4 regions of the Alcanivorax sp. HI0007 genome follow, and region 2 is predicted to be linked to each of the others. Evidence: predicted binding sites of a transcription regulator. Region 2 holds the regulator's gene; each other region holds the start of a gene.
The links. Region 2 encodes sigma-54, which starts transcription at its own class of promoters, with help from an activator protein. Its sites were predicted from a motif close to TGGCACNNNNNTTGCTNT; they were not measured.

Region 1: A3714_RS06125 (circularly permuted type 2 ATP-grasp protein) is a predicted target of sigma-54. The motif match lies at 2,235-2,252, and genes of this name have one in related genera.
Region 3: A3714_RS14800 (CmpA/NrtA family ABC transporter substrate-binding protein) is a predicted target of sigma-54. The motif match lies at 1,833-1,850, and genes of this name have one in related genera.
Region 4: nirB (nitrite reductase large subunit NirB) is a predicted target of sigma-54. The motif match lies at 2,536-2,553, and genes of this name have one in related genera.

Annotation. Positions count from the first base shown of each region.
Region 1 is NZ_LWEJ01000097.1:60,775-64,971, reverse strand. Features, by position in the region: gene A3714_RS06135 (SDR family oxidoreductase) at 110-892, shown strand; gene A3714_RS06130 (NAD(P)/FAD-dependent oxidoreductase) at 1,005-2,099, opposite strand; gene A3714_RS06125 (circularly permuted type 2 ATP-grasp protein) at 2,302-3,741, shown strand; gene A3714_RS06120 (alpha-E domain-containing protein) at 3,735-4,197, shown strand, end outside.
Region 2 is NZ_LWEJ01000171.1:52,097-56,293, forward strand. Features, by position in the region: gene lptC (LPS export ABC transporter periplasmic protein LptC) at 1-308, shown strand, start outside; gene lptA (lipopolysaccharide transport periplasmic protein LptA) at 283-849, shown strand; gene lptB (LPS export ABC transporter ATP-binding protein) at 846-1,571, shown strand; gene A3714_RS09575 (RNA polymerase factor sigma-54) at 1,835-3,301, shown strand; gene hpf (ribosome hibernation-promoting factor, HPF/YfiA family) at 3,340-3,639, shown strand; gene ptsN (PTS IIA-like nitrogen regulatory protein PtsN) at 3,656-4,129, shown strand.
Region 3 is NZ_LWEJ01000257.1:54,785-58,981, reverse strand. Features, by position in the region: gene A3714_RS14810 (hypothetical protein) at 1-286, shown strand, start outside; gene A3714_RS14805 (YbfB/YjiJ family MFS transporter) at 283-1,434, opposite strand; gene A3714_RS14800 (CmpA/NrtA family ABC transporter substrate-binding protein) at 2,019-3,392, shown strand; gene A3714_RS14795 (ABC transporter permease) at 3,420-4,197, shown strand, end outside.
Region 4 is NZ_LWEJ01000114.1:12,000-16,196, forward strand. Features, by position in the region: gene A3714_RS06500 (bifunctional protein-serine/threonine kinase/phosphatase) at 1-764, opposite strand, end outside; gene A3714_RS06505 (NarK family nitrate/nitrite MFS transporter) at 800-2,269, opposite strand; gene nirB (nitrite reductase large subunit NirB) at 2,592-4,197, shown strand, end outside.

The DNA of each region.
Region 1 (4,197 bases), on a different contig from region 2:
AGTTAAGTGTAGGGTCCGGCAAACAGGAAAGGGGTGAACTGTCTCACTATTAGCACGGATAATGCGTTTCCATCATGACGGACCCTATTTGGCATATCGGGGGCACTCCATGCAGATCTTCAAGGGTAAAACGGCGCTGATTACCGGTGCATCCAGCGGCATTGGTGAGGAAATGGCTAGGCAGCTGGCTGCGGTGGGCTGCAATCTGATTCTGGTAGCGCGGCGCACTGAGCGACTCGATTCCCTTGCCGCGGAGCTGGCATCGGTCACCGTTGATGTGATTACGGCTGATCTGTCTGATCCGCAAGCAGCCGAAGCGGTGTTTGCACAGACGCAGGCCGCCGGGCGGCAGGTGGATATTCTCATCAACAATGCCGGCTTTGGTTTCCAGAAACCGCTGTTGTCGCTGCCGGTGGCGGATCAGCTGGGCATGATCGATGTCAATGTACGGAGCCTGCTGGTGCTGACTCAGCGGTTTGCCGCGCCCATGGCGCAACGGGGCCAGGGCTGGGTGCTCAATGTGAGCTCGGTGTCTGCCTGGTTTCCGATCCCGGGCATGGCCACCTATGCAGCCAGCAAGGCCTGTGTGCTGCATCTGAGCCGTGCTCTCCACGAAGAACTCAAACCAGCGGGCATTGTGGTGACGGCACTGTCCCCCGGCGGCACCCGCACCGAGTTTTCGTCCATCGCCCGTGAGCGGATGGACCCGGATCTGGAAAAAGCCATGATGCCTGTGGACGTAGTGGCACGGGCCGGGCTGGAGGCGCTGGCCAGTGGAAAAGCAGTGGTGGTTCCCGGGGCCTTGTATCGAGTCATGGTCTCTTTGGTGCGGGTATTACCTGCTAGCTGGGTGACGCGTTTGGCGGGAAGGGTAATGGGACGTCATCACTGATATCGCTCTCAATTTCCGCTGAGCGTAGGGTGCACTGAGCCCAGGGCGAACTGCACCACTGAAACGCCATATGGTGCAGTTCGCCTTGGACTCAGTGGCACCCTGCATATATTTAACCCTGACTGGCGATGTCTTCCGCAATGGCCAGTGCTGCTGTCAGGCCGGGGGACTCTATTCCCAGCAGATTGATCATGCCTTTGATGCCGTGTTCCTTTTCATCCTGTATCAGGAAATCCCGCCAGGGCGCTCCGTTGACGAATAACTTGGGGCGGATACCGGCATAGGCGGGGGAAAGTCTCTGGGGGGCAAAGGACGGCCAGTAACGACGTATGGCGTTTTCGAACTGCGGTCGCCGTGACGCGTTGACTTGATAATCCCGCTGCGCGATCCATTCCACATCCGGGCCGAAGCGGGCGTTGCCGGCCAGGTCCACGGTAAGGTGAATGCCCAGTCCATCGCTTTCCGGCAAAGGATAAACCAGCCGTTGTGTCGGGCTGCGGCCCGCCAGTGAAAAGTAGTTCCCCCGGGCCAGCCGTTGCTCGGGAATGCCGTCTGCGGGGAACCCATGGCAGTGCTGCAGCAGTGGTACGGCACCCAGGCCGGCGGCATTGATGAGATGCCGGCACTGTAACTCGAAGGGCCCCTCGTCACTGTCTACCAGCAGCAGGAAATGCGCCTGATGGCAATCAATCCGGCGCACCCGGTGGCGATAGCAGAGCAGGGCATGATGTGCCTGCGCCTGCGCGGCAAGACATTGCATCAGGGCGTGACTGTCGACAATCCCGCTATGTTCACTGAGCAGCGCCTCGCAGGCATGGAGCCAGGGTTCCTGGCGACCCAACCACTGCTGGCTACATGGATGCAGGCCGGTGGCGCCGCTGTTCAGAGCGTTCTGGTGCAGTTGCACCAGCGTGTCCTGTTGCCCTTCATTGGCGACGACCAGCTTGCCGCACTGCCGGTAGGGAATGTTTTGTTCCTGGCAGTACCGATATAGCAGGGCATTGCCGCGCAGGCACAGGCGGGCTTTCAGAGAGTCCGGTGGGTAGTAGAGACCGGCGTGGATGACCTCGCTGTTGCGGGAAGAGAGGTGTTCGCCAAAGTGTCGTTCCTGCTCAAGCAGTACCACCGACCTTGAAGGGGCCAGTTCACGGGCGATCGCCAGGCCGACGACGCCGGCACCGACGATCACGGTATCAACCTGCTCCATGTAGCCTCTCTCTGCCGGTTCCCGTCCTGTGCGCTATTTTGGACATACTGATCCGTGCTTGTCGAAACCGGTGCTTCATTATGAAGCAGGGCGGCTCTGGAGTGGGGTCGCTGACCGGTCTGTTGAGCGATTTTCTGGCATGGGACTTGCTCAATAACTTTCATGGAAGGCGCAAAGCCTTTCTTGAGAGAAGGAAAGTGCCATGCGGTCATTAACGTTGCCGGCCGTTGCCGGTTTTGATGAGATGATTGCCCCGGGCCGAGGTATTCGGACGCATTATACGCAGTACCACGACTGGCTGTTGCAACAGGACGGCCAAAGCCTGGAAAGAAAGCGCAGGGAAGCGGAGCTTCAGTTCCACCGAGTGGGCATTACATTCAATGTGTACGGTGAGGATAGTGGCACGGAACGGTTGATCCCCTTTGATACCTTGCCTCGGGTCATTCCGGCCTCCGAATGGCAGAAGCTGGAGCGCGGGGTGATACAACGGGTCCAGGCGCTGAATCTGTTTCTGCACGATATTTACCACGATCAACGCATCATCAAGGAAGGTCACCTGCCGGCTGAGCAGGTATTCGGCAATGCCCAATACCAGCCCTGCATGCAGGATGTGGATCTTCCCAATCAGGTTTATTCGCAAATCAGCGGTGTTGATCTGATCCGCGATGGCGAGGGTGCCTGGTACGTGCTCGAGGATAACCTCCGTACCCCTTCCGGGGTCAGTTACATGATCGAAAACCGTCGCATGATGATGCGGCTTTTCCCGGAACTGTTTGCCAGACAGATGGTGGCACCGGTTGATCATTACCCCTCGTTACTGCTGGAAACCTTGCAGCAGAGCGCCCGTCACAGTAACCCCACGGTGGTATTGCTGACCCCGGGGCGTTACAACAGCGCCTATTTCGAGCATGCCTTTCTGGCGCAGCAAATGGGGATCGAACTGGTTGAGGGAGCCGACCTGTTCGTGAAGGAAGGCTGCGTCTTCATGCGGACGACCGCGGGCTCCCAGCGGGTGGATGTGATTTATCGGCGGGTTGACGATGCCTACCTGGACCCTCTGGCATTTCGTCAGGATTCCATGCTCGGTGTGCCCGGCTTGCTGTCCGTGTATCGAGAGGGAAGGGTGGTTCTGGCCAATGCGGTGGGTACCGGGGTAGGGGATGACAAGTCCATTTATCCCTATGTGCCAGCCATGATTCGCTTCTATCTGGATGAAGAACCGATCCTGGCCAACGTGCCCACATGGCAGTGCCGCCGCAAGGATGAACTGAAACACGTTCTCGCCAATCTCCCGGAGCTGGTCGTCAAGGAGGTCCATGGGGCCGGTGGCTATGGAATGCTGGTGGGGCCGGCGGCCACCCGGGATGAAATCGCTCACTTCCGGGACCGGTTGCTGGCAAACCCGGATAACTATATTGCCCAACCGACACTGTCACTCTCGACCTGCCCGATTTTTGTCAATGAAGGCATCGCTCCCCGCCATATCGACTTGCGTCCCTTTGTGCTCAGCGGGAACGAAACCCGGGTTGTCCCCGGTGGCTTGACCCGTGTGGCCATGAAAGAGGGATGCCTGGTTGTGAATTCCTCCCAGGGCGGCGGCACCAAGGATACCTGGGTGCTGGAGGAGAGAGAGCCATGCTGAGTCGTACTGCTTCTGACCTGTACTGGTTGTCCCGTTATTTCGAGCGGGCGGAAAATACCGCGCGGATGCTGGACGTGGTCTGGAACCTGTCGCTGATCCGCTTTGCGGTGGATCTGGAATCAGAGTTGATGGCGCCGCTGGCGATTACCGGGTCCGGAGAACGCTACAAAAGCCGCTATGGCAACGTGACCATCGGCAACCTGCTGTATTTCTTTACCCTGGACGAGGATAACCCTTCCAGTATCTACCAGTGCCTGCGGCAGGCCAGAAGCTGTGCCCATGCGGTGCGCGGCAAGATTACCGCGGAGATGTGGGAGAGCGTGAACAGTACCTGGATCGAGCTGAAGGATATCCATCAAACCGGCTTGCAGGATTACGGAGAAACGGCGTTTTTCGAGTGGGTGAAAAACCGCTCTCACCTGTTTCGTGGGGCGACCTACGGCACCTTGATGCGCA
Region 2 (4,197 bases):
AGCTGGAAATGGCCAACGACAAGGGCAGCTGGACCATCGTTAGCGAGCAGGGCGTCGTCAAGGAAAATGGCGACCTGATCGTATTTTCCGGCGACGTGAAAGCCCGGAACCAGCAACAGAAGATTACCCTGGATACCCAGGAGCTGCGCTTTTACAGCGACACCAACATCGCCAGCTCTCCCGACAATGTGGACCTGGAATTTGAATCCGGCACCACCCGCGCGGGAGCGCTGGAGGCCGATCTCGACAAGGGCATCCTGACCCTTGAAAAAGGAGTAAAGAGTGAGTTTGACGCACCGGCTTCTTAGAACCATCGCCCTTGCCGCTGCCCTGCCGGTGACGGCGTTGGCGGCGCCTGGGCAAATGCCCGTGTCTGTCACCGCTGATTCCGGGCGCTTTGAGCAGGACGCTGGCAGCGGCCTGTATCGCGGCAATGTGGAGCTGATACAGGGCAAGCGCAAACTGTTTGCCGATGAAATGCGCCTGTTTACCCGTAATGGCGAACTGACTCGCGTGGAGGCCTCAGGCACCCCGGTACGCATGCAAGAAGGCAAGGACCTGCAGGCCCACGCCAACAACCTGGTCTACGACATCCGCAAACGCACCCTGGTGCTCACCGGTGATGCCTACATTGAACATCTTGGCAACACTTTCGAGGGCGCCCGGGTGGAATACAGCCTGGACTCCAAGCGAGTCGACGCCAGCAGTGAAGGCGACAAGCGAGTGAGACTGGTGATCCCCGCCGAGAACCAGACACCTGGCACCGAACAAGCCCCACCGGCAGACGACAATGCAAACGGCGAGGCGCCTGTGGCGCCCTCCCCCGAGGCGGAGCCAAACACCCCATGAGCCATTTACGCGCCCATCACCTGGCAAAAAGCTACAAGGGCCGCCGGGTCATCGAAGATGTGTCCCTGGACGTGGAAGCCGGCCAGATCGTCGGCCTGCTTGGGCCCAACGGCGCCGGCAAGACCACCTGCTTCTACATGATCGTAGGCCTGGTGGAAGCCGATGCCGGGCGCATCGACATCAACGACGCGGACATCACCCATCTGCCCATGCATGGTCGCGCCCAGCGCGGCATCGGCTACCTGCCCCAGGAAGCCAGCATCTTCCGCCGCCTGACCGTGGAAGAGAACATCATGGCGATCCTGGAAACCCGCAAGGATCTCAGCAAGGCGGAACGTCACGAGCGCATGGAAAGCCTGCTCAAGGAATTCCATATCACCCACATTCGCGATTCCCTGGGCATGAGCCTGTCCGGCGGCGAACGGCGCCGGGCGGAAATTGCCCGCGGCCTGGCCACGGACCCGGATTTCATTCTGCTGGATGAGCCTTTCGCCGGCGTGGACCCGATTTCCGTGAACGACATCAAGGGCATCATTCGCCACCTGAAAGAGCGCGGTATTGGTGTACTGATCACTGACCACAACGTGCGTGAAACGCTGGATATCTGCGATACCGCCTACATCGTCAGCGCCGGCCATATCATCGCCTCCGGCGATGCAGACACCATTCTGGGCAACCAACAGGTGCGGGATGTGTACTTGGGTGCCGACTTTAGACTGTAAACAAATTGACAGTTGATAGAGGACAGTTGACAGCTGTCGCGGGAAATCCTGTCTTCATCTGCAATGTATGAGGCCGCGTTTAAAGCTTGGGCGCGGCCTCAAATGGTTTTCTGAACCAAGAGCCTTTATCGCGTAGCTGTCAACTGTCCACTATCAACTGTCAACTCCGCTCCATAGCACAGAACCACCATTGGCACAAATATTGCTTGCCTCATAGATAGGCTGTTATTCTCGGGTTTTGGGGACCAATCAGCCTGAGCAGTATGAAGCCAAGCCTACAACTACAAATCGGCCAGCAGCTGACCATGACACCGCAGCTGCAGCAGGCCATTCGCCTTTTGCAGCTGTCCACGCTGGACCTGCGCCAAGAAATTCAGCAGGCAGTAGAAAGCAATCCGTTGCTGGAGCTGGCTGACGATTTTGGCGACGAATCCCTGCCTGACACTGACGAAGAGCGTCAGGACGAGCAGGAGCTGGATACCGAACGGGAAGATGCCCTGGAAGAGTTCGTGGACGACGAACCGGGCATTGAAACGGAATGGGACGATGTCTATTCCGGCCAGACCAGCAGCGCCTCCACCGCCCTTCCCGACGATGCCGACGACTGGCAGCAACGCCATAGTGTGGCCGGCAACCTGCAGGACCACCTGCTCTGGCAACTGAACCTGACTCCCATGAGCGATGTGGACCGCATTATCGCCATGACCATCATCGAATCCCTGGACGATCGCGGCTACCTGACCGTGTCCGTGGACGACATCGTGGCGATGATGAATGCTCAGGAGGACCTGCTCACCGAAGGCGATGAACTGGAAGCCGATGAGGTACTGGCGGTGCAGCATCGCCTGCAGCAATTTGATCCGGTGGGCGTGGCCAGTCTCGATCTGGCCGACTGCCTGCGCGTGCAGCTGCGCCAACTGCCCTCGGACACACCCTTCCTGGAGTATGCCCTGGCCCTGCTGGGGCATCTGGAGCTACTGGAAAAACACGACTATGCCGCCCTGCGGCGGGTCCTGCAGATCAGCGAGGAAAATCTGCTTGATGCCCTCTCCCTGCTGCGCACTCTGGATCCTGCCCCCGGTGAGCAGATCGGGGAAAGCCAGGTGGATTACGCGGTCCCGGACGTGATCGTGCGCCAGCACCAGGGCCACTGGCAGGTGAGCCTGAACGAGGAGGTGCTGCCCAAGGTCAACCTGCAGCAGCAGTACGCCGCCATGGCCCGCAAAGCCGGGGGAGAGGATGGTCAGTACCTGCGCAACTGCGTGCAGGAGGCCAAGTGGTTCATCAAGAGCCTGCAAAGCCGCCACGACACCCTGTTGAAGGTGGCCACCCGTATTGTTGAAGTCCAGCAAGACTTCTTCGATTATGGGGAGGAGGCCATGAAACCCCTGGTTCTGGCCGACATTGCCGATGCCGTCGAGATGCACGAATCGACCATTAGTCGGGTCACCAACCAGAAATACATGATGACACCCCGCGGCGTCTTTGAGCTGAAATATTTCTTCTCAAGTCACGTGGGAACAGACGGCGGCGGTGAGTGTTCCTCCACCGCTATTCGTGCCATTATTAAGAAGCTGGTCGCTGCCGAGAATCCCCGCAAGCCGCTCAGCGACAACAAGCTGGCAAGCTTGCTGAATGAGCAGGGAATCAACGTGGCGCGCCGGACAGTCGCCAAGTACAGAGAGGCGATGAGAATACCGTCATCCAGCGCCCGCAAGCGTTTGGTGTAGGCGCCGGGACGGCCCAAGAGCAGGTAAAGGAGCCAGACATGCAAATTAATATCAGCGGTCATCACCTGGAAATTACCGACGCTTTGCGAGCCTATGTGGGAGACAAGTTTTCCCGTCTTGAACGGCATTTCGACCAGATTACCAGTGTCCAGGTGATTCTTTCCCCGGAACCCAAGACCCACAAGGCGGAATCCACTATCCATATCTCCGGGGCTGACGTCTTCGCCACCGCTGAGGCAGTGGACATGTACGCTGCCATCGACAAGCTGACGGACAAGCTCGACCGCCAGATTCTCAAACACAAGGAAAAGGCCGTCAGCCACAAGCACGGCCACTGACCCCAAAGCGACAATTATGCGAGTTCGCGAACTACTCACCGAAGCACGCACCCATAATCAGGTGCAGGCCAGCAGCAAGAAACAGCTGCTGGACCAGGTTGCGCAGCTGGCTGCGGCCGGCTGCGACAGCCTCAACGAACAGGAGGTCTTCGACGCCCTGGTAGCCCGGGAAAAGCTGGGCTCCACGGGCATCGGCGAAGGCATCGCCATTCCTCACTGTCGTCTCGGTCACTGCCAGCAACCCATCGGGCTGCTGCTGAAACTGTCCACTCCCATCGATTTTGATGCCGTTGACGGTCGCCCCGTGGATCTTGTGTTTGTGTTGCTTGTTCCCCAGGAAAACCCGGAACAGCACCTGAAAACCCTCAGCCACCTGGCCTCCCTGTTCAACGACGACGACTACCGTGCCGAGCTGCGACTCAGCAAGGACAATCACCACCTGTATCACACTGCCGTGGAATCCGAAGCGGAGCTGCGACTGGCATCATGACATTACCCATCAAGCTTTCGGGCATTATGCGTCAGAGCCACCGCCCCTCCTCTGCTGACCGTGGATGC
Region 3 (4,197 bases), on a different contig from region 2:
CGAGCTGGTTGAATTGCCATTTATGGTGCTGGCCAGTTTTCTGGTGGCCCGCTGGCTGGTGCAGCGATTTAGGTTGGTGACGGTGATGCAGTGTATTGGCACTGGCCTGCCGGCTCTTTTGATGATGCTGAGCGCCGAGTTGGCGGTGACACTGGCTCAAGAGCAGGGCCTGGACGACTATCTGGCCGGACGCGACCCGGTATCTGGCATTGCCTATCTCTTCTCTTTGCTACTGTTTGCGGCCATGCCGTTGCTGGTACGCCAGCAGGCAGTGAACCGGCCCTAAAACCGCACCTTCCCCAACGGCACCAGCAACACCGCCGCCCCGATCAGCGCCGCCGCTGCCCCCAACAGCCCGGGCGCAAAACTCCCGCTAGTTTCCAGCAGCCGTGCCGTCACGACCGGCCCCAAGATCTGTCCGACGCCATAGCAGGCCGTCAGTGCGCCCAGGGCGGCGCTGGCAGCGTGGGGTGCCAGTTGCCGGCCGCAGTACATGCTCAGGGCGACCACGGCGGTGAAAGTGCCGCCCACCAGCAGGCCGCTGATGACCAGCCCGGTGAGGCCGGGCAGCCAGGCGGGGGCGCTGACGCCCAGGGCTTGGACCACCAGCGCGGTCATCAGGGCGTTACGTTCGCTGGTGTGGCTGGCCAGTTTGCCCCACAGCAGGTTGGCGGGCACGGCGGCCAGGCCCACGGCCAGCCAGGTATAGAAGGCGGCGCTGTCCAGGCCGGGCAGTTGGGCTTTGGCGATCACCGGCAGGTATGTGGTGCTGGTGATGTAGCCGAACCCGGCCAGGGTGTAGCTGCCGATCAGAAAGCCCAGGGCGGAGCGGTTTACCGGCGCCCGTTCATGTTGGCTGTGTTTGGCGTGGGGCAGGGCGGGGATGCGACGCAGCAGGGGCAGCAGGATCAGGGCCAGCGCCCCGCAGGCCAGCCACATGGTGGCGTAGCTGCCGCGCAGGCTTTCTATAAGGGCAACGGTGAGGGCGGCGATGCTGATGCCCAGGCCGATGCCCGCATAGTGAATATTGCCCAGCCGGGCTCGCAGATGATTGGGCATGGCGCCCAGCACCAGGGCGGAACCGTTGACCATGATGATGGCGCTGGCCACCCCGGCCAGAAAGCGGTTGATGGCCCAGGGGGTGAAGGTGGTGCTCAGGCCCATGAGCAGGCTGGTGATCACACTTGCCCACAGGGCCAGCCAGAACGCGGTGCGGGCCCGGTGGGCGGGTACTGCCATGGCGAGCATGGCACCGGCCAGGTAGCCGCCGTAGTTGATGGCCGCCAGGTAGCCGCCGCTGATGGCGGTGAGGGAGGTCTCGGCGATCATGTCGGGCAGGGCCGGGGTGAACAGGAAGCGGCCAATGCCCAGGGCAATCACCAGACTGAAGGCGCCGGCGATGGCGGTGAGCAGGTGATCTCGTTCTGTGGTCATCAACACGATTCCGTTTTGTCTGCTGCTAGGGCTGGTGCCATTCGCCTGCAGGCAGGCTCCTACTGTGTCTTTAGCGATTGTGGATCTGTGCCACCACCGCAATGGAGCGCGCAGCCTAACAGGCTGTGCCGTGTTCGGCTTCATCATTCGAATGATGTTCATTATTCATCGCAGTGATAAATGCGGCCTTGGTCGAAGGCAGTGCGTGTTTTTTTCACCAGGGCAGGGCAAAACGCGGGGTTTTTGGCGAAGACAATGAGCGGCACCGAAACCGTGATGCATTTTGGTGAGAAAGCCCTGACTCACAACAGTGCCTGCTGAGCGAAAACCGGGCGTTGATGTGGAGTCGGTTTGTGCCTGATATCGCTAACCCCATGAAAAATCAGTCTTTTAAAAACTGGCACAGCATTTGCCTTAACACAGGGTAAGCACAACCACTGCGTTGTGCGCGAGATAACCATCTGTGTGGTCAACGGCGACCGCACTCCGATGCGAGCAAAGGCGCTCAAAGATTCCTGCCAATGGTGGCGGGACGCTTTGAGCGCTTTTTTTATGCCTGTAAAAAACGGGCAGAAGAGGGAAGGATGATGAAAGGTTTCAAGAAAACATTTCGTGGTGTGCTGGCTGCGATGACACTGGGCCTGTCAGCCACGTCCGTGGCGGACGATGCGGTGGGCTGGCCGGAAAAGGCCGACCTGAAGTTCGGCTTTATCAAGTTGACGGATATGGCCCCGCTGGCCATCGCCTACGAGAAAGGCTACTTCGAGGAAGAAGGCCTGTTCGTGACCCTGGAAGCCCAGGCTAACTGGAAGGTGTTGCTGGACCGGGTGATCGACGGTCAGCTGGATGGGGCTCACATGCTGGCCGGGCAGCCGCTGGGGGCGACCATCGGCTACGGGACCGAAGCCCATATTATTACTGCCTTCAGCATGGACCTGAACGGCAACGGCATCACCGTTTCCAATTCCGTCTGGGAAGAAATGAAAAAGCATATTCCCAGCAAGGATGGCAAACCGGTGCATCCGATCAAGGCCGATGCCCTTAAACCGGTGGTAGAGCAATACAAGGCCGACGGTAAGTCTTTCAAAATGGGCATGGTGTTTCCGGTGTCCACCCATAACTACGAGCTGCGTTACTGGCTCGCCGCCGGTGGTCTGAACCCGGGCTACTATGCGCCGCACAAGGGCGATACCAGCGGCCAGTTGCAGGCGGATGTGTTGCTGTCGGTGACGCCGCCACCGCAAATGCCCGCCACCCTGGAAGCCGGCACCATTCATGGCTATTGCGTGGGTGAGCCCTGGAACCAGCAGGCCGTGTTCAAGGGCATCGGTGTGCCGGTGATTACCGATTACGAAATCTGGAAAAACAATCCGGAAAAAGTCTTCGGGGTCAGCAAGTCCTGGGCGGAGGAATACCCCAACACCCATATCCGCGTGGTCAAGGCGATGATCCGTGCCGCCAAGTGGCTGGACGAGAACGACAACGCCAATCGTCCGGAAGCGGTGAAGATCCTTTCCCAGCCGAACTATGTGGGGGCGGATTATGACGTGATCGCCAACTCCATGACCGGCACCTTCGAATACGAAAAAGGCGACAAGCGTGAGGTGCCGGATTTCAATGTGTTCTTCCGCTACAACGCTACCTATCCGTTCTACTCCGATGCGATCTGGTACCTGACACAGATGCGCCGTTGGGGCCAGATCAGCGAGTCCAAACCGGATAGCTGGTACATGGATATCGCCAAGAAAGTCTATCGCCCGGACATCTATGCCCAAGCGGCCAAGTCACTGATCGCCGAAGGCAAAATCCCTGCGGACGAATTCCCGGATTTCGCCACCGAAGATGGTTTCAAACCACCGCAAAAAGGCTTTATCGACAACATCAGCTATGACGGTCGCAAGCCGAACGAGTATCTGGCGAAGTTTCCGATCGGTCTGAAAGAGGGCGACGCGCTTTAAGCGCTCGCCACCTGAGGAGAAGCAATCATGGTGACCCTGACTTTCCCAACCTGGATGGAACCCTACCGTGCATTGGCTACCGGCAAGATGACCGGTGACCAGTGGCAGGCCCTGCTTCGTCAGTTGATATGGCCGGTGATGGGGATCGCGATCTTCCTGTTGCTCTGGCAACTGGCCGCTCAGCGGATCGACACCTCGCTGGGCCAGTTCCCTGGACCGGTTGATGTCTGGGAGCAGGCAGGGTCTCTGGTGGATGAACATCAGGCGTCCCGTGCCAAGGAAGTGGCGTTTCACGAACGCCAGGAAAAGTACATTGCCGCCCGGTTGCAGCAGCAGCCGGAGTGGGAGCCGGTTTACCGGGATTACACCGGTGCGCCGACCTTCTTTGATCAGATCGGAACCAGCCTGATCACGGTGATGAGTGGCTTCCTGCTGGCGTCATTGATTGCCATTCCTCTGGGCATCGTGATCGGTTTGAGCAGTACTGCCTACGCGGCCATGAATCCACTGATTCAGCTGTTCAAACCGGTCTCGCCGCTGGCCTGGCTGCCGCTGGTGACCATGGTAGTGAGCGCGGTGTATGTGACGGATGATCCGATGGTGGCCAAGTCCTTCCTGACATCCATGTTCACGGTGTCATTGTGCTGTCTGTGGCCCACATTGATGAATACCTCAGTGGGTGTGACATCGGTTAGCCAGGATCTGGTCAACGTGTCCAAAGTGCTACGTCTCAATGCACTGAGCCATGTCCGCAAGATCGTACTGCCTTCGGCATTGCCGATGATGTTCACCGGTTTGCGCTTGA
Region 4 (4,197 bases), on a different contig from region 2:
GCGCTGGCGTCCGGCAGGCCATCCACCTGCAGTACCTGACAGCTCAGGTTGTCATCACTGCCACTGGCCAGGGCCGCTTCCACCAGGCTGCGGGCGGCCACCTCCGGCTGGCCACTGGCGCGGACGATGCCCTGCATGCGGGAACGTGACAGGAAACCGTGGACCCCATCACTGGTGAGCAGGAACACATCGCCCACCTGCAAGTCGCTGCTGCTGTAGTCCACATCCAGGCGGGTATCGCCGCCCATCACCCGCGTAAGCACCTGACGGTTGTCACCGATGATACGGCTGTGGTCCCGGGTCAGGCATTCCAGTCGCTCATTGCGTAGCCGCCAGATGCGGGAATCCCCCACCTGAAACAGATGCGCCGTGCGTGAGCGAAGAATCAGCAATGACAGGGTGCAAAGGTGGCTCTCGCCGGCCATGGTCTGACGGCAGAGCCAGCGATTGAGCGCTTCCAGCACCCGCTGTGCAGAGCGCGGCACACTCCACAGCGCTGGCGTTGCGTAGTAATCATTGATGAATCCCAGTACGCAGGACTCCGCGGCCTCCCGGGCGGCACCGGCACTGGACAGGCCATCGGCCAGGGCGGCCACAATACCCTTGGTACGTAACAGTGGGCCCTCGGGGATCTGCATGGCCAGGGCATCCTGGTTATGCAGCTTGGGCCCCGGATCGCTGTATTGGCCGATGCGAACCTGCGGGTGCAGGTCCGGTTCGACGGTGGCTTCCGGAGCGGTAGCGGTGGCGCTGGCTACATCCATGATCAAAACTCCTGTGTATGACGTGGCGGAGAGACTCAGCCCACCTCAATAAGCTGAACGTCGCCTTTTTCGTCGATTTCCGCAATATGCCCCTTGGGTTCATCCAGAAACTGCACGGCGGCCAGGGCCACGGCTGCGCTGGCGGCAATCACCAGGAAGAAGGTGGACGGATCCACAAAGGTCAGCACGGTCAGGAAGATCACGGCGCCGGCATTGCCGTAGGCACCCACCATACCGGCGATCTGACCGGTAAGGCGGCGCTTGATCAGCGGCACGGTGGCAAACACGGCCCCCTCGCCAGCCTGCACAAAGAAGGAGCAGCACATGGTCGCAATCACCGCCAGGGCAATGGGCCAGCTGCTGCCGATCTGGCTCATCAGGCCGTAACCCACCATCAGCCCGCAGAGCAGGATCGCCAGGGATTTTTTGCGCCCGAACTTGTCGGAGACCCAGCCGCCACCGGGACGAGCGACCAGGTTCATAAAGGCATAGCCGGAGGCCAGCAGACCGGCGGTGACCGCGCTCAGGCTGAAGGTATCGGTAAAGAACAGCGGCAGCATGGACACCACTGCCAACTCGGAGCCAAAGGTCACCATGTAGGCCAGATCCAGAATCGCCACCTGCTTGAAACTGTAGCGGTCGTGTTCAGGAACCCCTTCCTTGAGGTGATCACGGTTGACCCGCCAGGCCTGACCGAGCTGTATCACGGCCAGGCTGATAATCAGTGCTGCCAACAGTAACTGGGTGGTCTGGCCAAATAGATTCAGGTTGGTGGGGCCCAGGCGCCAGACGATGACGAGCAGGGCAATGTACAGCGGCAGGCTCATGGCCAGATAAAAGAACAGGTCCTTCTTGCTGCTCACTTCCAGGGCGCTGGCTTTCTTCGGCTTGAAGTAGGACGCCCCCTGGGGCGTGTTGCGTGCCCGCCACAGGAAAAAGGTGCCATAGAGGAAGGCCACGGCACCGGTGGTGGCAATGGCCCAGCGCCAGCCGTTTTCGCCGCCATAGAGGAGAGCCAGGGAAGGCAGGGTAATCGCCGCGGCAGCGGAGCCGAAGTTGCCCCAGCCCCCATAAACGCCTTCCGCGAGGCCCACTTCCCGGGCCGGAAACCACTCGCTGATCAGGCGGATGCCCACCACGAAGCCGGCCCCCACAAACCCCATCAGCAGACGGGTGACTGCCAGCTGTTCATAGCTGGTGGAAAGTGCGAAGGCCCAGCAGGGGAGCGCGGCCAGCATCAACAGTGAGCCAAACACCAGTCGGGGACCGAAGCGGTCCACCAGTGAGCCGATGATCACCCGTGCAGGAATGGTCAGGGCCACGTTAAGTATCAGCAACGCTTTTATCTGGTCCGGGCTCAAATCGAAGGCTTCCCGAAGGTGCCCCATTAATGGCGCATGGGAAAACCAGACAACAAAGGTAATAAAGAACGCCAGCCAGCTCAGGTGCAACAGGCGGATACGCGGCGCGGACAGGTTCAACAGATTCAGCTTTTGATCGCTCATGACTTCTCCATGCATGGGCGGTTAACGACGGGCTGATCTGAGCAACTCCTGTGCCACCTTGGTAAGTGACTGTTTTCAATAAAATAAAATGAAATGCAGCCGCAATAAGACAATCCCTGTGCGCAAATGCGGAGCGTTTTTGTGCCATGTCGGTGCACGGAAAAATGCATTTTTCTCGTGCATGAACGCATTAAAAGAAAGCAGTTTTTTTGGATTTATTGCCAGAAAAAACCAATAAATCTATTGGAAACATGGGGTTATCAAGTTGGCACAGGGCTTGCTCAGTGGTGAGTGTCAGTCATGCACCGCGAGGGTGAGCCTTATGGCAAAGCAACAACTTCTACTTATTGGCCACGGCATGGTGGGTCAACGTTATCTGGAGTCCCTGGTAGCCCAGGGTGGCCGCGAGCACTTCGACATTACTGTATTGTGCGCGGAGCCACTGCCGGCCTATGACCGCGTGGGACTAACCGGCTATTTCTCCGGCAAGACTGCCGATGACCTGTCGCTGGTGCCGGAAGGTTTCTTTGATCAGCACAACATCACGCTGAAGCTCAATACCAAGGCGGACGTCATTGATCGTGTCGCTCGTACGGTGACCACCCATACCGGCGAGACACTGGGTTACGACAAGTTGGTGCTGGCCACCGGTTCCTATCCGTTTGTGCCGCCGATTCCCGGTAACGACCGGGACAACTGTTTCGTCTACCGCACCATTGAGGATCTGGATGCCATTATCGCCGCCAGTAAGGATGGCAAGGTCGGCACGGTGGTGGGGGGTGGCCTGTTGGGTCTGGAAGCGGCAAAAGCCCTTCATGATCTGGGTCTGCAAACCCATGTGGTGGAGTTCGCGCCGCGCCTGATGGCCGTGCAGGTGGACGACTTTGGGGGTGGCCTGCTCAAGGACAAGATCCAGGAGCTGGGTGTCACTGTGCACACCAACACCGGAACCCGGGATATTGTCGACGGGGAAAGCTGCAAACATCGAATGAATTTCGGTGAAGACAGACATCTGGAAACCGATGTGATTGTGTTCTCTGCCGGGATTCGTCCCCATGACGAACTGGGTCGCGCCTGTGAACTGGACATCGGCGAGCGAGGCGGGATTGTGGTGAACAACCACTGTGTCACCTCCGATGACAACATCTATGCCATCGGTGAGGTGGCGCTGTGGGAAGGGCGCATCTTCGGCCTGGTGGCACCGGGTTACCAGATGGCGGAGATCGCGGCCGAACATCTGATGGGCAAGCAGGAAAAACAGTTCCTCGGTGCGGACATGAGCACCAAGTTGAAACTGATGGGCGTGGATGTGGCGTCCATTGGTGATGCCCATGGCAATACCCCCGGTTCGCGCAGCACCGTGTTCATGGATCAGACCGCCGGCATCTACAAGAAGGCGGTGATCAGTGAGTGCGGCAAGAAACTGCTCGGTGCGGTACTGGTGGGGGATGCCAACGACTACGGTAACCTGTTGCAGCTTTGTCTGAATGAGATGGACCTGCCCGGTGACCCTGCCGCCCTGGTGGCGCCGGTCTCTGATGGTGCGCCGTTGCTGGGGGCCGATGCCCTGCCTGACAGCGCCCAGATCTGTTCCTGTAACAACGTCTCCAAAGGTGATCTGTGCGCGGCCATTGATGGCGGTGCCATGACCGTTGGTGACCTGAAATCCTGCACCAAGGCCTCCGCCACCTGTGGCGGTTGTTCGGCACTGGTGAAACAGGTACTGGACAGCGAACTGGAAAAACGCGGTGTGGAAGTGAACAACCACCTGTGCGAACACTTCCCGTATTCCCGTCAGGAAATCTATCACCTGGTGCGAGTCGGTCAGATCACCACCTTTGACGAACTGTTGGAAAAACACGGTAGCGGTGACGGCTGTGACATCTGTAAACCCACGGTCGCCTCGGTGTTGGCGTCCTGCTGGAACG